3 regions of the Mesorhizobium sp. P2_E6 genome follow, and region 3 is predicted to be linked to each of the others. Evidence: predicted binding sites of a transcription regulator. Region 3 holds the regulator's gene; each other region holds the start of a gene.

Region 1 (9,946 bases), on a different contig from region 3:
GCCGACGCTTCGCGCCAGCAGCAGCAGTTCAACTCGGTGATCTCGCAGGGCGCCAAGGCGATCGTGCTCGATCCCGTGGACTCGACCGCCGCCGCCTCCCTAGTCAAGCTGGCGCAGAGCCAGGGCATCAAGGTCATCGCCTATGACCGGCCTATCCCGACCGCACCGGCCGACTTCTATGTCTCGTTCAACAATGAAGGCATCGGCAAGGCGATCGCCGACTCGCTGGTCGCGCATCTGAAGGCGCTCAAGGTCGATCCGGCCACCGGTGGCGTTTTGCAGATCAACGGCTCGCCGACCGACGCGGCGGCTGGGCTGATCAAGAAGGGCATCCATGAAGGCCTCGACAACAGCGGCTACCAGATCCTGGCCGAATACGACACGCCGGAATGGGCGCCGCCGAAGGCGCAGCAATGGGCCGGCGGCCAGATCACCCGCTTCGGGCCCAAGATCCTCGGCGTCGTGGCCGCCAATGACGGCACCGGTGGTGGCGCCATCGCGGCCTTCAAGGCAGCCGGCGTCGATCCGGTGCCGCCGGTGACCGGCAACGACGCGACGATCGCCGCCTTGCAGCTGATCATCGCCGGCGACCAGTACAACACCATCTCCAAGCCGAGCGAGATCGTGGCGGCGGCTGCTGCCAACGTCGCCATCAAGCTGCTTTCGGGCGAGACGCCGAAGGCCGAGATGACGCTGTACGATACGCCGTCGCAGCTGTTCACGCCGGCGGTGGTGACGCAGGAAAACCTGAAGGCCGAGATCATCGACAAGAAGATCAACACCGCGGCCGAACTCTGCGTCGATCGCTACGCGGAGGGTTGCAAGAAGCTGGGCATCGGGAACTGACCGCGACCCTTGCCCCGTTCCGCTGCCTGGCCGAACAATAGGCTGGAGCCCCACCCCGAATGCATCGGGGTGGAACAGGCTCCGGCGGCGGCCAGGCAGCGCCTACCCGCTTTTTGAACCGGTCCTTTCTTGAAAGGTATTCCAGGCATGATCGATACCCCGGACGAACCGGTTCCGACAGGCGAGCTGGTGCTCAGCCTGCGCGGCATTTCGAAGAATTTCGGCGCCGTCTCGGCGCTCACCGACATCGATCTCGATGTCCATGCCGGCGAGGTGGTGGCGCTGGTTGGCGACAACGGCGCCGGCAAGTCGACGCTGGTCAAGATCCTGGCCGGCGTGCATCAGCCAAGCTCGGGCACCATCAGCTATCTCGGCAGGCAGGTGACGCTGGCCGACCCGAGTGCGGCGCTCACGCTCGGCATCGCCACCGTGTTCCAGGACCTGGCGCTGTGCGAGAACCTCGACATCGTCGCCAACATCTTCCTCGGCCGCGAGCTCAACCCGCTGCGGCTGGACGAGGTGGCGATGGAAGTGCGCGCCTGGACGCTGCTCAATGAGCTGTCGGCGCGCATCCCCAGTGTGCGCGAAGTCGTTGCGTCGCTGTCGGGCGGCCAGCGCCAGACGGTGGCGATCGCCCGCTCGCTGCTGCTCGAACCCAAGCTCATCCTGCTCGACGAGCCGACGGCGGCGCTTGGTGTCGCACAGACTGCCGAAGTGCTCAACCTGATCGAGCGGGTGCGCGACCGCGGCCTCGGCGTCGTCATCATCAGCCACAACATGGAAGACGTGCGCGCGGTCGCCGACCGCATCGTGGTGCTGCGGCTTGGCCGCAACAACGGCATCTTCACCCCCGACGCCTCGAACCAGGAGCTGGTCAGCGCCATCACCGGCGCGTCGAACAATTCGGTGTCGCGACGGGCCGAACGCCGGCAAGCCCGACAGGATCATACCCAGGAGCCACGCCCATGAGCCGTCAAGTGGAACAGGCAGCTCCGCCGCAGCTCGACCGCGCCGACGTGCGCGTCAAGCACGAGGCGGGCTTGAGCGGCAGCATCCGCGCCTTCGTCGACCGCGTGCGCTCGGGCGATCTCGGCTCGCTGCCGGTCATCGTCGGGCTGGTCATCATCTGGACGGTGTTCGCCAGCATCAATCCGATCTTCCTGTCGAGCAGCAACCTGGTCAATCTGCTGTTCGATTCCTCCACAGTCGGAGTCATCGCGCTCGGCATCGTCTGCGTTTTGATGGTCGGCGAGATCGACCTGTCGGTCGGCTCGATCAGCGGCTTTGCCTCGGCGCTGGTTGGCACGCTTTGGGTCAACCAGGGCTGGCCGGTGGCGCTCGCCATCCTCGCCGCGGTCGCCGTCGGCGGCTTCATCGGCGCGCTTTACGCGCTGCTGTTCAACCGGCTCGGCATGCCGAGCTTCGTCTCGACGCTCGCAGGACTGCTCGCGGTGCTCGGCCTGCAGCTCTACATCCTTGGCTCCACCGGCTCGATCAACCTGCCTTACGGCTCGAACCTGGTTAATTTCGGCCAGCTTCTGGTGATGCCGAAATTCGTGTCGTTCGGGCTGGCGGCGGTGCCTGGCATCGTCATGCTGATCACCGGCCTGCGCACCGTTGCGCGCCGGCGCGCCGCCAACCTGTCGGCACCCTCGACCGGCGGCATCGTCACGCGGGCGGTGGCGATCACGATCGTGCTCGAACTCATCGTCTTCTATCTCAACCAGGCGCGCGGCATTCCGTGGATGTTCGGCCTGTTCGTCGGCCTGGTCATTGCCATGCACTACGCGCTGACGCGGACGAAATGGGGCCGCTCGATGTCAGCGGTCGGCGGCAACCGCGAGGCGGCGCGGCGCGCCGGCATCAATGTGCGGCTGATCTATTCCAGCGCCTTCGTGCTGTGCTCGATGCTGGCCGCTTTCGGCGGCGTGCTGTCGGCGGCCCGGCTTGCGTCGGCCAGCCAGCAGGCCGGCACCGGCGACGTCAATCTCAACGCCATCGCGGCGGCCGTCATCGGCGGCACCAGCCTGTTCGGGGGCCGCGGCAGCGCCTATTCGGCACTGCTCGGCATCATCGTCATCCAGTCGATCGCCAGCGGCTTGACGCTGCTCGATCTGTCCTCGTCGCTTCGGTACATGATCACAGGCGCCGTGCTTGCCATAGCAGTCATCGTCGACTCGCTGGCCCGCCGTTCGCGTGTTTCCCATGGCCGGGCCTGAACCCATCAACAGGAAGAGAGATATGACTCAACTGTCCGGAAAAGTTGCGGCCGTCACCGGGGCGGCGTCGGGGATCGGCCTCGAATGCGCAAGATACATGCTGGCGGCGGGCGCCAGCGTCGTGCTGGTCGACCGCGCCGAGGCGACGCTGAACAGCCTGTGCGCCGAACTCGGCCCCAAGGCGATCCCGCTGGTGATCGACCTGATGCAGCCATCAAGCGTCGCCACCATGATGCCGCAGATCCTGGAAAAGGCCGGGCAGCTCGACATCTTCCATGCTAATGCCGGCGCCTATGTGGGCGGCGAGGTGCTGACCGGCGATCCCGACACCTGGGACCGCATGCTGAACCTCAACATCAACGCCGTGTTCCGCTCCATCCACGCGGTGCTGCCGCATATGGTCGAGCGCAAGACCGGCGACATCATCGTCACCAGTTCGATCGCCGGGCTGGTTCCGGTGGTCTGGGAGCCGATCTACACGGCCTCAAAGCATGCCGTGCAGGCCTTCGTCCACACGGTGCGCCGGCAGGTTGCCAAGCACGGCCTGCGCGTCGGCGCGGTGGCACCTGGCCCGGTGGTGACCGCGCTGGTCGACGACTGGCCGAAAGCCAAGCTCGAGGAAGAGCTCGCCGCCGGCGGCCTGATGCAGCCGCGCGAGGTCGCCGAGGCAGTGATGTTCATGCTGACCCGGCCGCGCAACGTGACGATCCGGGATCTGGTGATCCTGCCGCAGAGCAATGATCTTTAAGGGAGTAGGGGAATAGGGGAGTACGGGAGTAGGGCACTAGGGCACTAGGGCAGTATGCTGTCGTGCGATCCAAAGTCCGGGCTCAAATCTAGTCGCCATTCGTCTGCTGCCTATTCCCCTACTGCCCTACTCCCTTACTCCCCCGCTACCCTAACCGAAAGGTTTCCCCCCATGCCCCATTATCTCGGCATCGACGTCGGCACCGGCAGCGCGCGGGCAGGGGTGTTCGACCAGGCGGGAAACCTGCTTGCCTCGGCCAAGCAGGACATCGAGGTCTGGCGCGAGGCCGGCGACATCGTCGAGCAGTCGAGCAACGACATCTGGCGGGCGGTCTGCATTGCCACCCGCGCCGCTGTCGCTGAGGCCGGCATAGCGCCCGAGGCGATCGCCGGCATCGGTTTCGACGCCACATGTTCGCTGGTGGTGCTGGGTGAGGGCGGCGTGCCGTTGCCGGTGGGCCCGTCCAACAATCCCGAACGCAACATCATCGTCTGGATGGATCACCGCGCGATCGAGCAGACGCGCCGCATCAACCGCAGCGGCGCTGCGGTGCTGAGCTATGTCGGCGGCGTCATCTCGCCTGAGATGGAGACACCGAAACTTCTGTGGCTTGCGGAAAACATGCCCGCCACCTTCAACGCCGCCTGGCAGTTCCTGGACCTCGCCGATTTCCTGACCTGGCGGGCGACTGGCAGCCTTGCCCGCTCGGTCTGCACGGTGACCTGCAAATGGACTTATCTGGCGCATGAGAGCCGCTGGGATGAGACATATTTCCGCAACGTCGGCCTCGGCGCGCTGGCCGACGAGGCGTTTGCGCGCATCGGCACCGAGATCGTGCCGGCGGGAGCATCGCTGGGCGGCGGACTGATCGGGCAGGCGGCGGCCGACCTTGGCCTCGCCCCCGGCACCGCGGTGGCGGCCGGGCTGATCGATGCGCATGCCGGCGGTGTCGGCACGGTCGGGGCGCGCGGCGATTTCGGCAGTGTCCTGTCGCGCATGGCCTATGTCTTCGGCACCTCGGCCTGCACCCTGTCGTCGACCGCCAAACCGGCCTTCGTCGACGGCGTCTGGGGTCCGTATTTCTCGGCCATGGTGCCGGGGCTGTGGCTGAACGAGGGTGGTCAATCGGCGGCAGGTGCGGCCATCGACCATCTTGTGCGCATGCACCCGGCGGCCGGCGAAGCCGCGGCCAGGGCGCAGGCCGAAGGGCTCAGCCTCAGCGCCTGGCTGTCGCTGCAGGCGCAAGGCCGTGGGGGTGCCGCAGCAATGCCGGCGCTGGTCGGCGAGATCCATGTCGTGCCGGAATTCCTCGGCAACCGCGCACCTTTCGCCGACCCAGATGCGCGCGCGCTGATTGCCGGGCTCGATCTCGACACCGGCCACGACAGCCTGGTCGGGCTGTATGTCGCCGGCGTCTGCGGGCTGGGCTACGGCGCGCGCCAGATCGTGCGAGCCGAGCATGAGAAGGGCATTCCTGTCGACACCATCGTCGTCAGCGGCGGCGCCGGGCAAAGCCCGCTGGTGCGCCAGCTGCTGGCCGACACGACAGGCATGGTGGTGGTGGCGTCGACCTCGCCGGAGCCGGTGCTGCTAGGCTCGGCGATGTTGGGCGCCGTCGCCGCAGGAGCATACAAGGACCTGGTGACGGCCATGGCGGGCATGTCGGAACTCGGCGAGGTCTATCATCCCAACGCTTCGCTGTCCGGCTGGCACGCCAAGCGTTTCGCGGCGTTCGAGCTGTTGCAGCAAGCCGGCAAGGCGATCAGAGGCTGAAGCAGGCAGCCACAAGGATGGCGTTGAACGGCAGAGGAACACACGTACGCTTAGCTGTGTGTCGTCGTCTCATTGAACAGACTGGATGAGCCATAGGAGAGCCAGAAGGTTGGCGAGCGACATGCCGGCCGGGCCGAAGGTTTTCATCCGATCATCGATCGTGGCGCCTATGATAGCATCCCCAGCCTGCACAAGGATCATTATCCAGGCGACGGCTTCAAGCCATTCCGTCGAACCCGTAAAAAACGGCACGGCGCTTGCGACCACCAAGGCCACGCTGCGTGCACAACCGTAGAAAGCTATTGTCCGGGCGTTGCCGGTTTCGTTCATGGCCGCAGCCAAGGAGAAACCGAGACTGACGACCGCGCTGAGAGCTGTGACTGACGCGCAAACGATGAAGGCTGTGAACATCGCATTCCATGGCTTGTGGCCGCTATACCTTACTCGAATAGCCAGGGCCTGAAATCAAGTCACTCTTTTGCTGCTACCAGTTACAACTCGCGGTCATATGCAGGGCACGATTGGCTTCGGCTGCCCTCAGAGCTCCTTCTGCGCCAATTCCCTGAATTCGTCGGGTACGGAGCGTGCGGCCTCCAGCGCCACCGTGCCGTAGCCGACCGCCTGCTTGCCAAAGCGCTCGCGGATCTTGTCGATGGCGCGGTCGGCACCGAAGCGTGCCAGGCCTTTTCGGGTGCCCGGACGGCGCTTCTCATCGGCGAGGCCGAGCGGCAGTTCGAGTTGCAACTCGGCACTTTCCTCGAGATGCGAGACCGAGATCGCCAGCAGCGAGATCGTCTTCTCGTGCGGGTGGTCGTCGAGCAAGCCGCGCACCAGGTCGCCGGCGATCTCGGCCAGCATCGTGGTCGCCGCAATCGGCTGGTCAAGCGTGATCGAGCGCGTGACAGCGCTGAGATCGGCAAAGCGCACGCGCACTGTCACCGTGCGGCCGGGCCTTGCCTTGGCGCGCAGCCGGCTGGCGACGCGGTCGGCCAGGTGCAGCAAAGTGGGCACGATGATCCGCGCCACGGCAGGCTTTTGCCCAAGTGCCGATTGCGCGCCGGCCGAGTGCGCCCGGCGCTTCGCCTCCAGTTTGCGCGGGTCGCGGTTCCATGACAGCGCCGACAGCTTTTCGCCGGCGGCGGGACCGAGCAGCCGCGCCAGCGCGCCGCTGTGTGTCCTGGCCAACTGGCCGATGGTCTCGATGCCGATTTCGGCCAGCCGCGCCTTCGTCGCCGGGCCGACGCCCCACATCAGCCCGACCGGCAGGTCGTGCAGGAAGGCGATCTCGGTGCCGGGTTCGACCACCACCAGCCCGTCGGGCTTGGCGACCTGCGAGGCGATCTTGGCCAGATGCTTGGTGCGCGCCACGCCGATCGAGATCGGTAGGCCGAGCTCGGCCCGGACGCGGCGGCGGATGGTCGTGGCGATCTCTAGCGGGGACCCGAACAGGTGTGTGCAGCCGGCGACATCGGCAAAGGCCTCGTCGATGGAGATGCGCTCGACCACGGGCGTGAAGTCGTCGAGCACCTTGATCGCGGCGTCGCCCAGGCGCTGGTAGTCGCTGAAATTGCCGCCGACGAAGATCAGATGCGGGCAGAGCTCGCGCGCCTTGCGTCCCGGCATGCCGCCGCGCACGCCAAAGGCGCGGGCTTCATAGGAGGCTGCGAGCACCACGCCGCCGCCGACCGCGATCGGCTTGCCGCGCAGCGACGGATCGAGCAACTGCTCGACCGAAGCATAGAAGGCGTCGAGATCGGCATGCAGGATGGTGGCTGTCGTTTCCATCCCGACCGCACATCCGCAGTTGCTGATAGATTGGAACATATAGAGAACAAAGCGCGCACGACTGTCAAGCTGAATGTCGACGTCCGGTGCCATCAGCCGCGTTCTTCAGCACAAATTGCACAGGTGACGTCGGATCGCGGTTTTCAACAACGTCTTAAAGACAGGCAACGAGACCGTCAGCATACGCCAGAGGCGGAAGGAGGACGACATGACCGACCACATCATCGCGCCTTACACGGATTGGTTTGAAGCGCACAAAGCGCATCTCGGGAAAGAAAAGGCGTTTACGCGCCAGCGTCAACAACTCGCGGCGGACCGACGGGCACTGCCATGGCTTCGGATCGACAAGCCCTACGAGTTCGACACGACCCAGGGAAGGAAATCGCTGGCCGATCTCTTCAAGAACCGCAGCCAGCTGATCATTTATCACTTCATGTTTCCGCCCAATGCAGACTATCGGTGCACCGGCTGTTCATTCCTTTGCGACCACATCGACGCCGCCAACCAGCATCTGATGCATCACGACGTCTCCCTGGCCGTCTGCTCGCGTGCTCCTCTCGCCGAGCTACAGGACTTCAAGGCGCGGATGAATTGGCAGTTTGATTGGGTGTCGTCATTCGGAAGTGATTTCAATTTCGACTTCCAGGTATCGTTCACCGAGGACCAGATCAACTCGGGCAAGGTGCTATTCAATTTTGAGGAGGTCGCGATTACAGGCAGAGATCGCGGTGGCTCGACCGTTTTCTACAAAGATGAGGATGGGAAGATCTATTGCACTTTCCAGGTGCGGGGCCGTGGCGGTGAGAACCTGATCGGGACATATAGCTATCTCGACCTCACTCCCGTCGGTCGCAATGAAAATGGGCCGTCACATACTTTGGGCGACTGGGTCCGTCTTCACGATGAGTATGAGGGCCGATGATTATCCATTTGTCGCCGCGCGGCTGAGCAACGCCCTGCCTTGGCGTGGGCCTCCGGGCGTCTCCACAGCTTCGGCGATCAAGTGCTCGCCAGATGCTCGGCCCACAACGCCACCGTCATCTGGTCCAGAGCGGCTTTGCCGCCGGCCGCCAGATTATCGGCGTTCCGGGCGAGCTTGTCGTCGGCCTTGCGGTGCTTGCTGCCCCAGGCGCCGAGCGTCGCCAGCACCGGCAGCAGGTCGATGCCGGCCTCTGTCAGCCTGTAGACCGTTTTCAGGCCGTGGGTCGGGTCGTCGCTGCGGTTGAGGATGCCTTCTTCCTGGAGCGTCTGCAGCCGCTCGGCCAGCGTGCGCGAGGAGATGCCTTCGTCGGACTGCAGGAATTCCCGAAAATGCTTTTTCCCGGCGAAGATCAGGTCGCGGATGATGAGCAGCGTCCAGCGGTCGCCGAGCAGTTCGAGCGACAGGTTGATCGGGCAGCCGGACTTTCCCTTGGTCGACATGTCTATGGTTCCATTTTTAAATCAATTTACTATTGACATCATTCTCCGCCGTGCGTCAAATGGTTCCAGAAGTAAAGCATTCGTCAGTGTGGGACAAACCGGAGAATGACCATGAAAAAACTGATCCTGCAGATGCAGATGTCGGTCGACGGCTTTGTCGGCGCCGACGAGGATCATCACTGGCAGCTCTGGGAATGGGGCGACGACAGCGCCTGGGACGGCGAGCTGAAGCGGGACTTCAACGCCGTCTTCGCCGGCGTCGACACCATCCTGCTCAGCCGCAAGATGGCCGAGGAGGGTTACCTGACCCATTGGGGCAATGCGGCGAAGAAATTTCCGCACGATCCGTTCTATGCCTTTGCGCAACGCGTCGTCGAAGCACGAAAGGTGGTGCTGAGCGACAGGCTCAAAGCCTCGCGGTGGGAGCGCACAACGGTGGCGAGCGGCGACCTGCCGCGCGAGGTCAAGGCGCTGAAGGCGGGCGAGGGCGGCGATATGGCCGTCTTCGGCGGCGCCGGTTTCGCCTCCTCACTCATCGCGGCAGGGCTGGTCGACGAGTTCCAGTTGTTCGTCAACCCGGCGGTGCTGGGCGCGGGACGGCGGATCTTCGACCAGGGCGGTTTCGAGACCCTGCGGCTGCTCGGCTCGAAAGCCTATGCCTGCGGGATGGTGGTCAACCGCTACGCGCCAGTGGCATGATCCGAGGCATGGCGGAGGCATCTCGCCGATAAAAATGTTTGGGCGGAATCCTTTGCCTGCGTCTCTTCGTCTTCAACGTGCGGTCGCCAGCAGGGCGGGCGCATCAATCCTGAACGGAGAGACAAGACCATGATCCTGGTGACAGGCGCCACGGGCCTGAACGGCAAGGCGATCGTGCGCGAGTTCGCACGGCAGAAGCATGAGGTGAGGGCGCTGGTGCGGGACCCGGCCCGTGCCTCGGCGGCGGGGCTCGACGACCTTGCCGGGATACAACTGGTCGAGGGCGATATGCGCCGGCCTGAAACGCTGGGCGCTGCACTCGACGGCATCGACCGCGTGCTGATGATTTCGACCGCCGCCGAGGACATGACGGAAACGCAGTGCCGCTTCATCGACACCTGCAAGCAGGCCGGTATCGCCCATGTGGTGAAGTTTTCTGGCGCGGAATCCAACA
Region 2 (9,946 bases), on a different contig from region 3:
ATAGATCGACTGCGCATCGTCGCCGACCACCGTCAGCCCGGCGCCGTCGGGTTTAAGCGCCATCAGGATCGAGGCCTGCAGCCGGTTGGTATCCTGGTATTCGTCGACCAGCACATAGTCGAACCGCCCACCCAGATGCGCGGCTATTTCGGGCTCGGCCGCCATCTGCGCCCAGTAGAGCAGCAGGTCGTCGTAATCGAGCACGTTCTGCGCCTGCTTGGCCTCGACATATCCGGCGAACAATTGCTTCAGCTGCTCCGCCCAACCGGCGCACCAGGGAAAGGCGGCCCCTAGCACTTCGCCCAGCGGCGCCTGCGCGTTGACGGCACGCGAATAGATGGCAAGACAGGTGCCCTTGGTCGGAAAGCGCGCTTCCGTCTTCGAGAACCCCAGCTCATGCCGGATCAGATTCATCAGGTCGGCGGAATCCTCGCGATCGTGGATGGTGAAGGCCGGATCGAGGCCAATCTCCAGCGCATAGTCGCGCAGCAGCCGGGCGCCGATGCCGTGAAAGGTGCCGGCCCAGGTCAGCGCGTCGGTGATCACCGCGGCGTCGCGGCCGAGCACCTCGCCGGCGATGCGCTCGACGCGCCTGGCCATTTCGGACGCGGCGCGGCGCGAAAAGGTCATCAGCAGGATGCGGCGCGGGTCGGCCCCCTTGACGATCAGATGGGCGACGCGATGCGCCAGCGTGTTGGTCTTGCCAGAACCGGCGCCGGCAATGACCAGCAGCGGTCCGGCAATCTGGCCGTTGCCATGCTCGACCGCCAGACGTTGGGCGTCGTTCAGCCGTGTGAGATAGGCAGGCTGGACGGTCTGGTCCCGAAAGGTCGAATCAGAGGTGGCGAGGTTCATCGCCCATCAAGCATCGTTTCTGCTTTGTTCGCAACGCCGATGCGAGGATGAATTGGCGTATGAAGGATCAGCCTAACGCTGCGGGTCGATCTCATCTGGCATCAGCAAAAAAGACTTTTGGGGAAGAAGGCCGGCGCCGCTTGGGAGGAAGAATGAAGCGCCGGCCAAGCGGATAAATCAGGTCCGCCGCAAGTGACAGGCTAGCTGAGTCTTGCCCCTGCGTCACCGGGTGATTGTCTTCGTCAAACACGTACCCCGCACCGACCTGCACGTCGCCGCATCACGCGCGTGTTTTGACCATCATCCCGGCAATTTCCTTGAGCAGTTTTGCCGCCACGGTGGCGGTCAGGTTGGCGATGTCGCGAGGCGGGTTTAGTTCAACGATATCAGCCGCCACGATCGGCTGGTTGACCGATTGAATCAGGCCGATGACCTGACGGGTGGTCAGACCGCCGGGTTCGCGGTGCGAGACGCCTGGCGCAAAGGCCGGGTCGAGCCCGTCGAGGTCCATCGAGATGTAGACCGGCGTCTTGAGATCGAGCCGCAGATCGTCGCCGAACCGCGCCGCCTCGATCACCTCGACGCCGAACCGCTTGAACTGGTCGCGATGATGGTCGTTGACGGTCCGGAGGCCGACCTGGATGAGACGGTCGGCAAGCCGCTCTTCCATGATGCGGGCAAAGGGCGAGGTGTGGGAGCGCGGATTGCCCTGATAGGCATCGTACATATCGGGATGCGCGTCGATGTGCAGAATGGTCAGGCTGGGATGTCGGCGGCGCACCGCGCGCAGTATCGGCCCGGAAATGGCGTGGTCGCCGCCGAGGCAGATCAGCGGATCGCCCAGTTCCAGCACGCGCCCGACCTCACCTTCGATCAGGTCCCATGGATCGGTGGCGGCGTCGAAGCCGATGTCGCCATGATCGACAAGCCTGTCGGTCAGATCAAAACCGGTTTCGCTCCACATGCTGTAGGCATCGGAGAACAATTCGGGACGGATATGGGCAGGGGCCCGTGCCGGGCCCTTGAAGAAAGACGAGTTGTCGTCGTGGGGAATTCCCAGCAGCGAAATCCTGGTCATCAGCGTCCGATCTCCGTCAGCGGGGAATTTCAGTAAACGCGGGAGCTGGCTGGCGATAGCGATGGTGTTTGGGCCAGCGGCGGGCGCGCCCTGGCAATCAAAACGCAATCAACTCCCGGCTTCGCCGCCCAGCCTTTGCCTGGCCATGGCGACATGGAAATTGGTGCCGAACAGCAGCCCGTCATCGTTGAAGTCGTAGCCCGAATTGTGCAGCGGCGCCGACGTCTCGCCATTGCCGAGGAAGACGAAACAGCCCGGCACATGGTCGAGGAAGCGGGCGAAGTCCTCCGAGCCGGTCATCGGCTCGCGGGCGACGGCGATGTTGCCGGGCTCGAAAACGCTTCTCGCGGCAGCAAACGCCGCATCGACCAGTTCGGCATCATTGCCTAGCGGCACGAATTCGCGGGTGTAGTTGACCTCGGCGGTAACATTGTAGGCGGCTGCGGTGCCCTCGGCGATGACGCGCATCTGCCGCTCGATTTCGGCGCTGACCTCGGGGCGGAAGCTGCGCGCATCGCCGAGAATGCGGGCAAGACCGGGCAGTGCGTTGCGGGTGCCGTCGGTGATCAGCTCGGTCACCGAAACCACCGATATGTCGGCCGGGCTCAGCCGGCGCGAGACGATGGTCTGCAGATTGGTGACCAGCGCGCAGGCGGCGACCAGCGTTTCGTTCCCCGAATGCGGCCGCGCGGCATGGCCGCCGAGCCCTTTCAGCACGATCTCGAAATTGTCCTCTGCCGACATGATCGGGCCGGCGCGGGTCTCGAAATGTCCGATGGGCAGGCCGGGCATATTGTGCAGGCCAAAGATTTCGTCGAAGGGAAAGCGCTGCATCAGGCCATCGTCGAGCATGGCCAATGCGCCCTTGCCCCATTCCTCGGCCGGCTGGAAGACGAAGCGCACGGTGCCGTCGAAACCGCCCTCGGCGGCCAGGCGTTTTGCAGCACCGAGCAGCATGGTGGTGTGGCCGTCATGGCCGCAGGCATGCATGATGCCGGGATTGGCGGAACGGTAGGGCGCGGCGGATTGCTCGGTGATGCGCAAGGCATCCATGTCGGCCCTTAGCGCAATCGCCCGGTTGCCGCTGCCGCGTTTCAGCGTGCCGACGACGCCGGTGCCGCCGACGCCCTCAGTGACACCATCGAGGCCGAATTCGCGCAGCTTGGTGGCGACAAAGGCCGCGGTGCGCGTTTCCTCGAAGCCGAACTCCGGATGCGCGTGCAAATCGCGCCGCCAGACAATCATCTCCTGCTTCAGCGCGTCATGATCGAATTCGGACATTTCTTCTTGCCTCTCCCGACCTACCTTGCCAGTTCCGTGACCACATCAAGCAGGATGTTGGCGCCGGCAACAAGCTCGGCATCCTCGGTGTGCTCGCGCGGATTGTGGCTGATGCCGCCGGCGCTCGGCACGAAGATCATCGCTGCCGGCGCGATACGCGCCATCATCTGTGCATCGTGGCCGGCGCCTGATGTCATGCGTTTGACGCCGAGGCCGCGGTTTTTCGCGGCAGCCTCGATCAGTTCGACAATGCGGATGTCGAAGATCACCGGCTCGAAGCGGGCCAGCCGCTCGACCGAGATCGTCACGCCTTCGGTGTCGGCAAGCTGTTCGAGACAGGCAGCAAGTGCGGCCTCCTCCGCCTGCAGGCGCTGCTCATCGGGATCACGCAGATCGACGGTGAAGACGGCCTGGGAGGGAATGACGTTGATGGCATTCGGCTCGAAGCGAATCGTGCCGACGGTGGCGACCGTCGGCGTGTTCGAGGCTTTGGCCCTATCGTGCAGGAAGGTGATGACCCGCGCGGCGGCGTAGCCGGCGTCGCTGCGCATCGACATCGGCGTGGTGCCGGCATGGTTGGCGACGCCGTCGATGGTGATGCGTTGCCAGGAGATGCCTTGCAGATTCTCCACCGCGCCGATCGGCACGCCTTCGCGCTCCAGCACCGGCCCCTGCTCGATATGCAGTTCCAGATAGGCGTGCGGCTTGAGGAAGCCGGGCTCCTTGTCACCGGCATAGCCGATGCGGGCAAGCTCCTGCCCGAGCACGCTGCCGTCGGTGCCGACAGCCGCCAGCACCGTCTCGAAGCCGATGCCGCCGGCATGGACCAGCGAGCCCATCATGTCGGGGGTATAGCGCACGCCCTCCTCGTTGGTGAAGGCGGCAACCGCGACCGGGCGCGACGGCGAAAAGCCCGATGCCTTGAGGGTCTCGATCACCTCCAGCCCGGCAAGCACGCCGTAGCAGCCGTCATAGATGCCGGCATCGATGACCGTGTCGATATGTGAGCCGACGAGCAGCGGAGCCTGCCCGGCATTGTCCGGGCTCTGCCAGATGCCGAAAATGTTGCCGACCCGGTCGATGGCGACATCGAGCCCGGCCTGCCGCAGCCAGCCAACGAAGAGGTCGCGGCCCAGCCTGTCGGTGTCGGAGGCGGCCAATCGGATCAGCCTGCCCTCGCTGTCACGACCGACGGCGCCGAGTTCACGGATACGGCCAAGCAGGCGCTGCGTGTCGACGGCGATCACAAATCTGCTCCCGCAAGCATCTTGCCGGCCAGCACATCGGCCGGGCTCATGCCAACCAGTTCGGCATAGCGATGCGGGTCGGTGGCGCCTTCGGTGTTGATCACCAGCACCCGGGATTTGCCGTCGAGTCCAAGGTCGGCCTGGTTGTCGGCCACCGCCCGGATCAGCCCTGCAAGGCCGACGCCGCCGCTTTCGCCGGCGACGATCACCGGATCGCCGGCACGTGGCTGCGCCAGCCGCCGCATCACCGCTATGGCCTCGTCCTCATCCACCGTCATGAAGGCGTCGGCGGCACGCGCCAACACCCGCCAGGCGACCGGAGAGGCCTCGTAGCATTCCAGCATCGCCATCACCGTCGGCTGGCCATGCGCAACCTTCACCACGCACCCCGCCTGGGCGGCCGCGACAACGCACGCGGCGCGCGCGGGCTCGACCACGATGAAGGTCGGCCTGGCATTGCCGAGCACGATGGCAAGATAGCCGGCGACCGCGGCGGCAATGCCGCCGACACCGGCCTGGACGAACACATGGGTCGGTGGCTCCCGGAGCTGGCGCAATGCTTCGCGCACGATCGCCGTATAGCCCTGCATGACGAGGCCGGGAATGCGCTCATAACCTGGCCACGAGGTGTCGGAGACCACGGTCCAGCCCTTCTCGGCCGAAAGTTGGGCGGCTTGCCTGACCGAGTCGTCATAATTGCCGTCGACGCGGATCATCTCTGCGCCATAGCGAGCGATGGCGGCGATACGCTGCTGGCTGACGCCGGCGTGGACGAAAATCACTGCCCGCGCACCGACGAGTTGCGCCCCTTGCGCGACCGACCGGCCGTGATTGCCGTCGGTGGCGCAGGCAACCGTCATCGTCGCGGCAACCGCCCGAACATCCGGCTGACTAAGATCGGCCACATCGACGGGTCGACCAAGCGACCGACCTGCCTCTTCCAGCACCAGGCGGAAGACAGCATAGGCGCCGCCCAGCGCCTTGAAGCTGCCGAGGCCGAGGCGAAAGCCTTCATCCTTGATATGCAAGGCACCGAGGCCGAGTTCAGTCGCCAGCGCCGGCAGCGCATGCAGCGGCGTCATCCGGTGATTGTCCCGATGGGCAAGGAAACGCTCGACCGTGTCGGCCCCGGCGACCCCGAGCGTTTCGGCATCGGCCGGGTCAAGCGTCTGGCGGTGCAAGGCATTGCGGTTGGGCAGGAACACTGGGCGATCGGGTAGGAACACTGGCGGCCTCCTTGGCAGTTCAGCGAGAACATATTGCAGGATTGGCGCAAAGAGCGCTGTAATACGACCCTCGATATGCAAGTTTGTTTCGTCAGGGATGTCTCGATTGCCCGTATTGCCATCCTCACTTGATAGTTTCGATCTCGCCATCCTTACCATCCTGCAGCGGGACAATACGACGCCCCAGCGGGTGATTGGCGAGGCTGTCAATCTTTCGGCGCCGGCAGTGCAGCGCCGCATCAAGCGCATGGAACAGACCGGCGTCATTGCCGCCAATGTTGCCCTGGTCGAGCCGGCGGCGGTCGGCCAACCCATCACCATCTTCGTCGAGGTGGAGCTCGAGAGCGAACGCACCGAACTCATCGATGCGGCCAAGCGGCAATTCTCGGCCGCGCCGGAAGTCCAGCAATGCTACTACGTCACCGGCGAGGCCGATTTCATCCTGCTCATCACCGTCGCCGACATGGGCGCCTATGAGGCGCTGACGCGAAAACTGTTCTTCGACAGCAACAATGTGCGGAAGTTCCGCACCTTCGTCGCCATGGACCGCGTCAAGGTCGGGCTGACGGTGCCCTTGCCCGGTTGAGATTTTGCCGGCGGGCAGACCCGGCTGCCATGCTTTTGACATTCTCCGGACGCGAATTTGTTGGCGGAGGCGCGCTTGGACGACACCACCCCAGTTGCAATTATCGGTGCCGGGCCAGCGGGTCTGGCCGTTGCCGCATGCCTGCGGCAGGCCGGGGTGGACTTCGTTCTTCTCGAAAAAGAGGCGCAGGCAGCACCCGCGTGGCGACGTCACTATGAGCGCGTCCACCTGCACACGACCAAGCGCTATTCCTCGCTGCCTTTCGTGCCCTTTCCCAGGGATTACCCGCGCTATGTGCCGCGCGATCTCTTCGCCGACTATCTCGATGCCTACGCGCAACGCTTCGACCTGCGGCCCCGCTTTGGACAGACAGTGCGGATGATCACCCGGCAAGGCAGAGGCTGGCATGTCGAGGCGACATCCGGCGCCCTGCATGCCTCCCACGTGGTGATCGCGTCGGGCTACAACGCCGAGCCGCTGATGCCCGGATTTGCCGGTGCCGAGGCCTTCAGGGGTCAAAGGCTGCACAGCGCCGACTACCGCAACGCCACGCCTTTTGCCGGCCAGTCGGTGCTGATCGTCGGTATGGGCAACACCGGCGCCGAGATCGCGCTCGATCTGGTGGAAGGCGGTGCGCGGCCGACGATTTCGGTGCGCGGCGGCGTTCATATCGTGCCGCGCGAGTTGCTTGGCGTGCCCATCCAGATAGTCGGCATGGCGGCTCGCCTGATGCCGCAACGCATCAATGATGCCTTGTTCCCCGTCATCCTCGATCTGGCACTGGGCACGCTGGAGAAATACGGGCTCAAGCGACCGAGCCAGGGGATGTTGCAGCAGATCGCCGTGGCGTCGCGCATTCCGGTGATCGATGTCGGCACGGTCGCCAAGATCCGCGAAGGCGCAATCAAGGTCGCACCCGACATTGCCGAGATCACCGAGCAAGGCGCCCATTTTGCCGACGGCAAGCGTCGCGAGTTCGATGCGATCATCTTCGCCACCGGCTTCCGGCCGGGCTACGCCAGGTTGCTGCAGCCTGGCATCCAGCCGGGCCGCAGCGGCGCCAATGGGAGGGCTTCGGAACTCGGCCTCTATCTCATCGGCTTTCACAATCCGGTCACCGGATTGCTGCGCGAAATCTCGATCGAGGCAGGGCAGATCGCCGACGACATCCGGCTGCAGCGAGACCGAAAGAAGGCGGCCGAATTCCTGCCGGTATGATTTTGGTTCCGGACCACCGTGTGCTTCGTCCAGCCTCAGTCTGCCGCGCGTAGCCACACCTTGTTGTCGTGGAAGGCAGCGCCGCCATAGGGTGCCGGCGCATCGGCGCCGGTCAGCACGTTGATGCCTTCGCCGCGCTCATGCGCGCTGTTTGGCCAGATGCCCTCGGCAATGACGACGCCACGCTTGATGCCGTCGAACAATCTTGCGTGCAGCACCACCTCTCCGCGCTGGTTGCCGACCTCGACGCGGTCGCCATCGGCAAGCCCATGGGCCGCCGCATCGTCCGGATGCAGAAGCAGTTCCGGCCGCACTTCCTTGGCCTTCGACACCGGTGTTTCCGAAAATGTCGAGTTGAGGAAATTGCGCGCCGGCGATGTCGTCAGCCGGAACGGATGCGCCTCATCGGCGACCTCGATCAGGTCGACATGGTCGGGGAATTCCGGCAGCCGCTCCACCGGGCCGAACAGACCCATGCTCTTCGGCGGCCGGTTCGGCGCCGCCTGCCCGGTCCAGTCGGCGCGGAAGCGGAATTTTCCATCCGCATGGCCGAATCCCTTGATGAAATGCGCGGTGTCGAAATCCGGCTGCAGGTCGACCCACTTGTCTTCCTTCAAGCTATCGAAGCTGCCCAGCCCGCGCTTGCCCAGGATGATGTCGATATGCTGCTGTTCTGTCAGGCCGAAGCCTGGACGATCGGCGACGCCGAGGCGCTCAGCCAGTTCCTCGATGACGAAATGGTTGGTGCGTGGCCCTCCGGGCGGGTCGATCAGCTTGGGGCCGAGCGTGATGTGCTGGTTGCCGCCGCCCTTGTAGACGTCGTCATGCTCGAGGAACATTGTCGCCGGCAACACGACATCGGCGAGCTTGGCCGTGTCGGTCATGAACTGCTCGTGCACGCAGGTGAACAGGTCGTCGCGCAGAAAACCCTGCTTCACCAGCCGCTGCTCGGGCGCGACATTAACAGGGTTGGTGTTCTGGATCAGCATGGCCGTCACCGGCGGGCCGCCATAGAGCGCGTCCTTCGCCCCGGTCAACACCGGGCCGATGCGCGAATGGTCGAGATGGCGGACCGAGGGATCGCGCATCTTCGTGCCTTCCAGCACCTCCTGGTTGAGCTTGAAGATGCCGGAATTGGAATGGAAGGCGCCACCGCCCTCATATTGCCAGCAGCCCGTGACGGCGGCGATGGAGGCGGCGGCGTGCATGTTGACCGAGCCGTTGCGCTGGCGCGAAAACCCGTAACCGAGACGGAAATAGGTTTTCTTGGTCGTGCCGACGAGGCGGGCGAAATCCTCGATCTCGGCGACCGTCAGACCGGTGATGCTGGCCGCCCATTCCGGCGTGCGCGTCCGCAGATGCTCTTCCAGCCCCTTTGGGTCATCGGTGTATTTTTCGAGATAGGCGCGGTCGGCCATGCCTTCCCTGAACAGCACGTGCATGACCGCGCAGGCCAGCGCGCCGTCGGTGCCGGGCTTCAGCACCAGGCCGAGGTCAGCCTGCCTCATCGTCGCGTTCTCATAGACGTCGATGACGACGATCCTGGCGCCGCGCTCCTTGCGCGCCTTGATGGCGTGGGTCATGACGTTGACCTGCGTGACCACGGCATTGGTGCCCCAGATCACTACGCAATCGGATTTCGCCATCTCGCGCGGATCGGGCCCCCGCAAGGCTCCGGCCCCCATCATCCAGCCGGTCCAGGCCAGATTGGTGCAGATCGAACCGAAAAAGCCGGAATACTTCTTGGCGTGGCGCAGCCGGTCGATGCCGTCGCGCTGCACCAGCCCCATCGTGCCGGCATAGTAATAGGGCCAGACCGTCTCCGAGCCGTATGTCTTCTCGGCCGCGATGAACTTTTCGGTGACGAGGTCGAGCGCGGCCTCCCAGCTGGCGTCCTTCCAGGCACCGTCACCCTTGGCACCGGCCCGCACCAGCGGCTTCAGCAGACGGTCGGGATGATGGACGCGGTCGGCATAGCGCGCGACCTTGGCGCAGATGACGCCCGATGTATAGCTGTTGGCCTTGGCGCCATGGACGCGGCCGATGCGGTTGCCGTCAAGCAGTTCGACCTCGAGCGCGCAGGTCGATGGGCAATCATGCGGACAGGCCGAATGGCCGATGTGGAGCTTGGCGTGCTGGTTCATGGGGGTTGTCTAGCGGCTATCGAATGCGGCGTGTAGGGCCAGATGAGGCCCTTAACTTCTCCCCCTACTCCGCCGTGCCTTCCTCATATTCGGCCGACATGTTCAGCCATTTCTCCTCGTGGCCGGCCAGCGTTTGGGCCAGCTGCGAGCGCTCCTTGGCCAGCCGGGTCGCGGTCGAGGGATCCTTCTCGTAGACGGCCGGATTGGACAGTTCGTCCTCGATGCCGTCGATGCGCTTGCGGATGCGGTCCATCAGCGCTTCGGTGGCGCGGATTTCCTTGGCCAGCGGCTCGAAAGCGGCGCGACGCGCT
Region 3 (9,946 bases):
CCGTCTGAAGCCCGGCGCGCCGCTCAAGCTCAGCGCGTTGCGCAACAGCTACGGCATCGGCTGGACACCGCTGCGCGAGGCACTCTCGCGGTTGGAGGCCGAGCGCCTGGTGACCGCCATCAGCAATCGCGGCTTTGCCGTCGCCGCGGTATCGCGCAACGAGTTGGAAGATCTGTCACGCGCCAGATTGGTGGTTGAACTGCCTCTGCTCCAGGAATCGATCGAGAAAGGCGGCCGTGAATGGGAGGACGCCGTCGTCGCTGCCCATTACCGGCTGTCGCGCAGCAGGACCGCGGTCGACGACCCGTCCGACGAAGTGGTCGACGAATGGGATGAAAAGCACGAGGCTTTCCACGCGGCACTGCTCAGCGCGGCAGCGTCCCCCTGGCTGCTGACCTTCCACTCCACGATCGCGGATCAGTTGCGTCGCCATCACCGCTTTCTTGGCCTGGCGCCAACCTTGCGGGCGGCCGCCGGTCTCCAGCATGGCTACGAAGAGGCCATGGAGGCGCTGCGCCAGGCCGTCGCGATCGAACATCATACCGCGCTCATGGAAGCGGCGCTGGATCGCGACATCGAGCGCGCGAAAACCCTGATGGTTGCCCACATCGGCTACACGCTGCATGTCTATGTCCATGCCGGCGACGGCAGCACAAACAAGCGGTAATGCGACGAGGAACAAGGCAAGGCCGATACGGGCAATTCCTCCGCCAAAGTTGGCATTTTGGCTCCCTTTCGTTCACGGGAGCCACGACCGGTGAAGTGAACCGAGCCCTCTTGTCGAGCTCCAGCGTTAGCCGAGGCCAAGCCCGACACTGGGTGAGCCACAGGCCATTAACCATAGCAATTTCAATCCAACCAAGCGCTCGGCGGTGGCAGGCATGCGTCGATCGCGACCCACTTCCGGGGCGCCAAATAATTTCAGCCGCCTTAACAAGTTCATTAAACTTTAAACGGTTGCGGAACACAACTGGAACAGATAGTGTTTGTTCTGGGTTTGTTTTTCCGATTCTGGTTTTGGGTAACCTGGGGGCTGCCATGCTGACGCGTAAACAACACGAACTGCTGATGTTCATTCATGAACGGCTCAAGGAAAGCGGCATTCCGCCATCCTTCGACGAGATGAAGGAAGCGCTCGACCTTGCCTCCAAATCCGGCATACACCGGCTGATCACGGCGCTGGAGGAGCGCGGCTTCATTCGCCGCCTGCCCAATCGGGCGCGCGCGTTGGAAGTGCTGCGGCTGCCGGATTCGATCGCGCCAGGCCTCAACGCGGCAAAGAAGTTCTCGCCAAGCGTCATCCAGGGCAGCCTCGGTCAAGGCGGCCTTGGCCGGCAACTCAAGCCTGCATCTTCGCGGATGCCTTCGGCCGGCAATGACGACGACGTGGTCTCCGCCGTGTCGATCCCGGTCATGGGACGCATCGCGGCCGGTGTGCCGATCGACGCCATCCAGCACCAGACGCATTCGATCTCGGTGCCGCCGGACATGATCATGGGCGGCGAACACTATGCCCTGGAGGTCAAGGGCGACTCGATGATCGAGGCCGGCATCTTCGACGGCGATACCGTCATCATCCGCAACGCCGATACAGCCAGCCCGGGTGAGATCATCGTGGCGCTGGTGGATGAAGAGGAAGCGACGCTGAAGCGGTTCCGCCGCAAGGGTGCCTCGATTGCTCTCGAAGCCGCCAACCCGGCCTATGAAACCCGCATTTTCGGACCGGACAGGGTCAAGGTGCAAGGCAAGCTCGTCGGGCTGATCAGGCGCTACTGAGCAGGGCTTGCGACCGGCTTTTCGGGTTTGCGGTAGGGTGGCAGGCCCCTCGCCTCGCGCGAAAACTTGCGCTGCGTGTGCCAGGGCCGGTATGACCCGTCCACCGCGAAGCTGATCGTCGCAGGCGTGGTCGCAGATTGGCGATCGAAGAAGACGGCCGCACTACCCTTGCGGGCCAGTTGTCGCTTGGTGATGACGAGCACAAGTGGATTGTGACAGGGGTCATAGGCCGTGGCGTCATTGATGACGATCAGGTCGGCGAAGCCGCAGGCCATCCAGGCGTCCTTTCGGTCTTCGACATGCGCGATGATCGCACCGGATGGATGCTTGGCGAGACAAATGCCCGATGTGCAATAGAAAGGCGCTCCCGACGGCAGCTCGGCGGCATCGGCTATCTCGAATTGCCCGTCTCCTTTGCTGAACACCTCCGGTATGACGATGGTCTCGGATGTCAGCGCGCGTTTCCAGTTGTCGACCGTGAATTCGTTCGGGCGTGCCCGGCTGACGGCGAGTTCGCCACCCCCGATCGGCAGCGCAACCAGCCGGGCGTCCTCCGAGATCAGCACGTCCGGTGCGCGCGTGTCCGAGACGGTCAACAGGCCGGCAAGCGCGAACGGAAGGGCTGCGAGCCGCAGCCATGTCGTGGCCATCGTCGCGATGACCAAGGCAATCGCAACCAGCAGGACGGACTGCTGCGAAATCAACCCGACCGCGTCGACCGGCGAGCGCTGGGAAATCCATCCGGACATGGCGATCATCACCGTCAGGCCTTTGCCCATCACGTAAAGAAAGGGGCCATCGGCGCCAAAGGGCATCGCCAGCGCACTGAGGACGGCGAAAGGCATCACAACCAGCGAGACGATTGGCATGATGGCGAGATTGGCGAACAGGCTGAGCGGCGACACCCGCTGAAAATGCCAGATGGCAAACAGCGCCGTGGCAGAGCCGGCGATGATGGAGGTCATGGCAAGGCCGCCCATCGCCAACAGGAATTTTCTGGTGAGAAAGCCATGGAGAGATCGCCGTGGCGGCGGCGGTTTCGTTTTCGCCGCACGATGATCAGACCAGCCGGCATAGGCACCGACCAGCGCCGCGGTCGCCGCGAACGACATCTGGAAACTTGGGCCGACCACTTCATGCGGCGACACCGCAATGACCGCGATCGCCGAGATCGCCAGGTTGCGCATGGTCAGCGCCGCCCGATCGAACAGCACGGCAATCAGCATCACCGCCAGCATGATGAAGCTGCGCTCTGCGGCAACGACGACGCCTGAGATGACAAGATAGGCGGCGATCGAGAAAAGCGCGGCGGCCGCGGCGTATTTCTTGACTGGCCGGCGCGCGGAAAAGTCCGGAAACAGGGCGAAGGCGCTGCGCATCAGCATCATGATTGTGCCGGCCACCAGCGCCATGTGCAGCCCTGAAATGGAGATGACGTGGTAGATGCCGGTGCGCCGCATCGCTTCGTTGATCTCATCGGGAATGCCGGCGCGCACGCCGACGATCAGCGCCGCGGCGATCTCGCCTTCGGCGCCACCGATACTGCCCCTGATATGGTCGGCGATGGCTTCACGGGCATTTTCTATCCCCGAGGCAAGGCGGGCTGACAGCGGAATGTCGTCGTCATTGCCGGCGACAAGCTTTGGATTGCCGAGGAAAAACCCGCTGCCGCCAATGCCGGCGAAATAGCTGTCGAAGGAGAAGTCGTAGCTGTCCGGCCGCACCGGGCCGGTGGGCGGCAATAGCTTGGCGTAGCCGGTGACCAGCGAGCCTGGGGTTATCTCTGCCGGGATCTTTCGTGCCGAAAGCCGAACCCGCTCCGGCGCATAGCGCAATTTCGGCCTGGCTGTCGACGTCACGTCGATGGTCAGCCGGATGCGGCCGGACTCCATTCGGTCAAGCGAGACGACGCGGCCGGTCACTTGAGTCGAGATTTCCGAACCGAGCAACTGCGTTCCCGCCCGCCATGTCTCGACCTTGCCGGCGAGCAGGCCGAGCGTGCACAGCACCGCAGCCATGAAACAAAGATGGGCTTTCGGCCTGGAACGCGAGACGAACGCGCAGAGCCCCGTCAGAACGACGACCGCGACAGGCTTCGCAAAATCAGGTTCCACCGTCAGCGAAAAATAGCCGATCGCTCCGATCGCCAGACAGACCGGCACCAGCAGGAAGGCTACGCCTCGATCAAGCTCCAGGCCCGCTGCCGTGGCCACGCTGTGGCGCAGCCGAGGCAGCGATATCCGGCCGATTTGCCGGCGCACGCGCACGATCCTGCCAACTTCGGCAACAGGAGCGGGGGCGGAGACATCCGCTTGCAACGGCGGGTTGCCGGGGGCCGGCACGAGAGGTGATGGCAGCGGTAACGCAGCCGGCAGCGGCGTCGCAAACAGGGACCGTTCGCTGACGCCAATAGCGGCGTCCTCGCCCTGATCCGAGCCCCGGCCCCGTCCAGCCATCGGGTCTGCCCCTTGCGCCCTCGACACCCTATGCTACATGAACGCGCAACGCGCGAAAGTCCGCGCAACCACACCCCGCTTCAGATGGTTTCCGAGAGTTTCATGTCCGACAAGGTCGTCACCCGTTTTGCCCCCTCGCCCACCGGTTACCTGCACATAGGCGGCGCGCGCACGGCGCTGTTCAACTGGCTGTACGCAAAGCACACTGACGGCACCATGCTGCTGCGCATCGAAGACACCGATCGCGAGCGCTCCAACGATGCCGCGACCGCAGCCATTCTCGACGGGCTTTCCTGGCTCGGCCTCTCCTGGGATGGCGAGGCCGTCTCGCAGTTCGAGCGCGCGCCGCGTCATCGCGAGGTGGCCGAGGAGCTCGTGCGCATGGGCAAGGCCTATTACAGCTACGAGACGCCTGCCGAGCTCGAGGCAATGCGCGAGGCAGCACGCGCCAAGGGCCTGCCGCCCCGCTATGACGGCCGGTGGCGTGACCGGGACCCCTCCGAGGCGCCCGCAGGCGCCAAGGGCGCCATCCGCATCAAGGCGCCGACCACGGGCGAGACGGTGGTGCACGACCGTGTCCAGGGCGAGGTGCGCTTCCCCAACAAGGATCTCGACGACTTCATCATCCTGCGTTCGGACGGCAACCCGACCTATATGCATGCCGTCGTCGTCGACGACCACGACATGGGCGTCACCCACATCATCCGAGGCGACGACCATTTGACCAATGCCGCCCGCCAGACGGTGATCTACGACGCCATGGGCTGGGACGTGCCGTCCATGTCGCATATCCCGCTGATCCACGGCGCCGATGGCGCCAAGCTGTCGAAGCGGCACGGTGCGCTCGGCGTCGAGGCCTATCGCGCCATGGGCTACCTGCCGGAGGCGTTGCTGAACTACCTGGCGCGCCTCGGCTGGAGCCATGGCGACGACGAGATCATGTCGATCAAGGACATGATCTCCTGGTTCGACATCGGCGATGTGAACAAGGGCGCCGCCCGCTTCGACTTCGCCAAGCTCGAGGCGCTGAACGGCGTCCATATGCGCCGCATGAGCGATGCTGAGCTGTTCGACATCTTCATCGCCACCCTGCCCTATCTCGAGGGGGGGCCGGCGATGGCCGCGCGCCTCGACGACAGGAACAAGGCGCAACTGCTGGCAGCGCTGCCCGGCCTGAAGGAGCGCGCCAAGACACTGGTCGAACTTGTCGACGGCGCCGCCTTCCTGTTTGCCACCCGGCCGCTGCCGATCGACGACAAGGCGGCACTGCTGCTCAATGAAGACGCGCGCAAGATCCTGCGCGGCGCTCACGAAGCTTTGACGACCCTGTCAGGTGACTGGACGGCCACTGCGGCTGAAGCCGCCGTGCGCGACTATGCGCAGGCCGGCGGCCACAAGCTTGGCGCCGTGGCCCAGCCTTTGCGCGCCGCCCTGACTGGCAAAAGCACCTCGCCGGGTGTGTTCGACGTGCTTGCCGTGCTCGGCCGCGAGGAAAGCCTGGCGCGCATAGCGGATCAAATCGATTAGGAGCGAACTGGCCCAAGAAGATTGGCATTGAAAGGCGCGTTTCGCAGTGCAACATTAGGCCCTGGCCCAATCTGGCACGCACCTCCTAGAATGCGGTGGCGAATACGCGCATTGCGGTGATTTCGACGTGTCGCTCTGCGGAATTTTGCCTTTGCCGGCATGAGGAAACAAGAAGGAGTTTGCAATGACCGAAGCTGCGAAAAAACTGGATTTGGGCGGCAACACCCACGAGGCCACGGCAACGCTTGAATTCGCCGGCAAGACGCACGAGTTCAAGGTGCGAAGCGGCTCGGTCGGGCCTGATGTCATCGACATCGCCTCGCTCTACAGCACCACCGGCGCCTTCACCTACGATCCCGGCTTCACCTCGACCGCAAGCTGCGAGTCCGAAATCACCTTCATCGACGGCGACGCCGGCATCCTCTTGCACCGCGGCTATCCGATCGACCAGTTGGCCGAACACGGCGACTTCCTCGAGGTCTGCTATCTCCTGCTCTATGGCGAATTGCCGACCAAGGCGCAGAAGGACGATTTCGATTACCGCGTGACGCGCCACACCATGGTGCACGAGCAGATGTCGCGCTTCTTCACCGGCTTCCGCCGAGACGCGCACCCGATGGCGGTGATGTGCGGCGTCGTTGGCGCGCTGTCGGCCTTCTACCACGACTCCACCGACATCTCCGACCCCTACCAGCGCATGGTTGCCTCCATGCGGCTGATCGCCAAGATGCCGACGATCGCGGCGATGGCCTACAAATACCATATCGGCCAGCCCTTCATTTACCCGAAGAACGAGCTGAACTTCGCCGCCAACTTCCTGCATATGTGCTTCGCCGTGCCGTGCGAGGAGTACAAGATCAATCCGGTGCTGGCGCGCGCCATGGAGCGCATCTTCATCCTGCATGCCGATCACGAGCAGAACGCCTCGACCTCGACCGTGCGTCTTGCCGGCTCATCGGGTGCCAACCCGTTCGCCTGCATCGCCGCCGGCATCGCTTGCCTGTGGGGCCCGGCCCATGGCGGCGCCAATGAAGCGGCGCTCAACATGCTGGGCGAAATCGGCCATGTCGACCACATCCCGGAATTCATCGCTCGCGCCAAGGACAAGAACGACCCGTTCCGGCTGATGGGCTTTGGCCACCGCGTCTACAAGAACTACGATCCGCGCGCCAAGATCATGCAGAAGACGGCGCATGAGGTGCTGGGCGAGCTCGGCATCAAGGACGATCCGCTGCTCGATATCGCCATGGAGCTGGAAAAGATCGCGCTGACCGATCCCTATTTCATTGAGAAGAAACTCTACCCGAATGTCGACTTCTATTCCGGCATCACGCTTAAGGCGCTGGGCTTCCCCACCACGATGTTCACCGTCTTGTTCGCGGTCGCCCGCACCGTCGGCTGGATCGCGCAGTGGAAGGAGATGATCGAGGACCCGCGCCAGAAGATCGGCCGCCCGCGCCAGCTCTATACCGGTGCGCCGGAGCGTGACTACGTGCCGATCGCCAAGCGGTGATCGAGGCTTTCCGGATTGAGAAAGGCGCCCGTCAGGGCGCTTTTTTTATGTGACGAAGCACGACACCCGCCGCGATCTCGCCGGACGGCTTGTCGGTCGCCATGCGCCGGGTAATCTCGGCAAAACCTTGCTTCTGCCAGGCGCGCATCCCGCTGTCGGCAAACAGCGCTTCCAGTTGCCGGGTCAGATTGTTCGGCTTGACGTACTCATTATAGAATTCCGGGACCAGCGCCCGATCCGCGATCAGGTTGGGCAACAGCGCCGACCAGACGGACAACAGGTAAGGCGCCACGACGCGCGCGACGGGATCGAGTCTGTAGCAGGAGACCATCGGCACACCGGCCAGCGCCAGCTCCAGCGATACCGTCCCCGACGCGATCAGCGCCGCATCGGCCTTGCCGAAGGCCTGCCATTTGCGTTGGGTATCAAGGATAATCTCGGGTTTCTCATCCCACCGTGTGACCGAGGCCCTGACGAGGTCGGCGACATGCGGGACGGTCGGCAGCAGCAGCCGCAGGCGATGCCCGCGCGCATGCAGCATCGACACCGTCTCGCCGAACGGCTCGAGCAGCCGTCGCACCTCGCCGCGCCTCGAACCAGGCAGGACGAGCAGTGTCTTGACGCGATCCGGAGACGCAAGATCGCGCGGCAGATCCTGCGCCTTGGCAGCACCGAGCACGCCTGCATCATGGGTGAGGCGATGCCCGACATAGGTTCCGGGCGGGCCGCCCAGTCGTTCGAGTTCCTTCACCTCGAACGGCAGGATGCAGAGTACATGGTCGACATAGGGCTTCATGGCCACCGCCCTGCCCGGCCGCCATGCCCACACGCTTGGGCAGACATAGTGGATGATCGGGATCGACGGATTGGCCCCACGCACCTTCCTGGCGACGCGCAACGAGAAGTCAGGACTGTCGATGGTGACGAGGCAATCGGGCTTCTCGTCCGCAACAGTTTTGGCCAGCTGGTTGATCCGCCGCATCAGGCGTGGCAGGTCGCGTAGAATGGCGCTGAAACCCATCAGGGCGATCTCGCCGGCATCGAACGGCGACGTCAGTCCCAGCGCCTGCAAATGGCGGCCGCCGAGGCCGACGAGCTCCACCTCGCGCCTGGTAGCCTGCTTGAGCGAACGCACGATGTCGGCGCCAAGCAGATCGCCCGACTCTTCGCCGGCAACAATCGCAATCTTCAATGCCCTGTCAGGCATGATGCGGCTCCGTAGCGGCAGGCAGACCGATGACGAACAGGCCGAGGGCGTTGGCGCGCGCGACGGTTTCAGGGCCTTCGAGAACCAGCGAACGTCCCGCCTCGACGGCAATGCCGGCAAGCCCGGCCGCATGTACCGCCTCGATCGTCTGCGGACCGATGGAAGGAAGATCCGCACGCAGTTCCTGGCCAGGCTTGGCGCATTTGACCAGCACGCCGCGGGTCTTGCCCGCGATACGGCCGTGGCCACGCAACAGCTTCGCGCGATCAAGCAGTCCGGCTGTTCCCTCGATGCCTTCGAGTGCAATAGTGCGGCCACCGACTGCGATCGCCGCCTGGCCAATATCCAGCGCCCCAATCGCCTTTGCCGCTGCAAGGCCTGCCTCGATGTCGAGCCAGTCCGATTTGCGTGGCGAGGCCTTGGTCAGGACACCCTCGGCGGCGACGAGGTCTGGCACGATCTCGTGGGCGCCGACGATCTTTATGCCTCGTGCTTCGAGACCTCGTGCCACCACCTTCAGCAAGCCATCGTCGCCACGCGCCAGCGCCATGACCACCAGGGGAATCACCGCGAGCAGGCTGAGACTGGGCCGCAGCGCAAGCAATCGTGGCCTGCGCTTGATCTCGCCCGCAAGCACCAGGTGGGTAATCCGGTGCCGCCTCAACAAGGGTATCAGCGAGCCGATACCTTCCAGAGCGAGGCTTTCATGCTCATACCGGGAGAGCTCCGCCATGCGGTCCACCTCGCCTTCCATCAGGATGACAAAGGGAGGATGGCCTCGTTGCGCCGCACCGGCCGCGACTTCGACCGGCAGGCTGCCGCCGCCGGCGATGATGCCGACCCTGGCGCCCGATGGGAGATCAAGACCGGCTGCCGCGGTCTCAGCCTTCGTCATCGACATCGTCGCCATCGCCGCCCTTGAGCGACGGCACCGCATAATGCCGCTTGCCGCGACTGGTGATGAAATCGACGATCTTCATGGCGGTCGGCGACGACGCGAATTCGGCCTTGGCGAATTCGATGTTCTCGCCAACGGTGCGAGAGCGATCGAAGATCATCTTGTAAGCCTTGCGCAGCACATGGATTTCGGACCTCGGCAGGCCAGAACGCTTCAGGCCAATGATGTTGAGGCCGCGCAGACTGGCGCGATTGCCAACCGCGATGGCATAGGGAATGACATCGCCCACGATCGCTGAGCAGCCGCCCAGAAAGGCATTGTCGCCGACACGGACAAACTGATGAACCGCCGTCAGTCCGCCAATATAGACGTTGTTGCCGACCTCGCAGTGGCCGCCCAGCGTCGCTCCGTTGGCGAACGTCGCATTGTCGCCGACGACGCAATCATGGGCGATGTGGGCGTAGGCAAGGAAATTGCCATTGTCGCCGATCGTCGTCTCCCCGCGGCTGGAATCGGTGCCGAGATGCATGGTCACGCCTTCGCGGATCGTGCAGTTCGTGCCGATGACC

What was found. Region 3 encodes LexA, which represses DNA repair genes until DNA is damaged. Its sites were predicted from a motif close to TGTTCNNNNTGTGTTCNG; they were not measured.
Region 1: a site for LexA is predicted at 7,403-7,420, ahead of dinB (DNA polymerase IV). Genes of this name have one in related genera too.
Region 2: a site for LexA is predicted at 870-887, ahead of AC1D08_RS26345 (ATP-dependent helicase). Genes of this name have one in related genera too.

What each region holds. Positions count from the first base shown of each region.
Region 1 covers NZ_JBFUEQ010000004.1:122,138-132,083, reverse strand. The annotation lists gene AC1D08_RS11355 (ABC transporter substrate-binding protein) at 1-846, shown strand, start outside; gene AC1D08_RS11350 (ATP-binding cassette domain-containing protein) at 994-1,815, shown strand; gene AC1D08_RS11345 (sugar ABC transporter permease) at 1,812-3,065, shown strand; gene AC1D08_RS11340 (SDR family oxidoreductase) at 3,088-3,813, shown strand; gene AC1D08_RS11335 (FGGY-family carbohydrate kinase) at 3,985-5,586, shown strand; gene AC1D08_RS11330 (hypothetical protein) at 5,656-5,997, opposite strand; gene dinB (DNA polymerase IV) at 6,124-7,371, opposite strand; gene AC1D08_RS11320 (DUF899 domain-containing protein) at 7,580-8,293, shown strand; gene AC1D08_RS11315 (winged helix-turn-helix transcriptional regulator) at 8,371-8,793, opposite strand; gene AC1D08_RS11310 (dihydrofolate reductase family protein) at 8,905-9,492, shown strand; gene AC1D08_RS11305 (SDR family oxidoreductase) at 9,622-9,946, shown strand, end outside.
Region 2 covers NZ_JBFUEQ010000012.1:82,021-91,966, reverse strand. The annotation lists gene AC1D08_RS26345 (ATP-dependent helicase) at 1-855, opposite strand, end outside; gene AC1D08_RS26340 (agmatinase family protein) at 1,136-1,933, opposite strand; gene AC1D08_RS26335 (M20 aminoacylase family protein) at 2,042-3,214, opposite strand; gene AC1D08_RS26330 (Zn-dependent hydrolase) at 3,235-4,461, opposite strand; gene AC1D08_RS26325 (diaminopropionate ammonia-lyase) at 4,458-5,666, opposite strand; gene AC1D08_RS26320 (Lrp/AsnC family transcriptional regulator) at 5,794-6,273, shown strand; gene AC1D08_RS26315 (flavin-containing monooxygenase) at 6,349-7,491, shown strand; gene AC1D08_RS26310 (molybdopterin-containing oxidoreductase family protein) at 7,527-9,635, opposite strand; gene AC1D08_RS26305 (ABC-F family ATP-binding cassette domain-containing protein) at 9,700-9,946, opposite strand, start outside.
Region 3 covers NZ_JBFUEQ010000015.1:216,082-226,027, reverse strand. The annotation lists gene AC1D08_RS30120 (GntR family transcriptional regulator) at 1-667, shown strand, start outside; gene lexA (transcriptional repressor LexA) at 1,039-1,776, shown strand; gene AC1D08_RS30110 (ComEC/Rec2 family competence protein) at 1,770-4,232, opposite strand; gene gltX (glutamate--tRNA ligase) at 4,335-5,759, shown strand; gene gltA (citrate synthase) at 5,944-7,272, shown strand; gene lpxB (lipid-A-disaccharide synthase) at 7,304-8,479, opposite strand; gene AC1D08_RS30090 (LpxI family protein) at 8,472-9,374, opposite strand; gene lpxA (acyl-ACP--UDP-N-acetylglucosamine O-acyltransferase) at 9,361-9,946, opposite strand, start outside.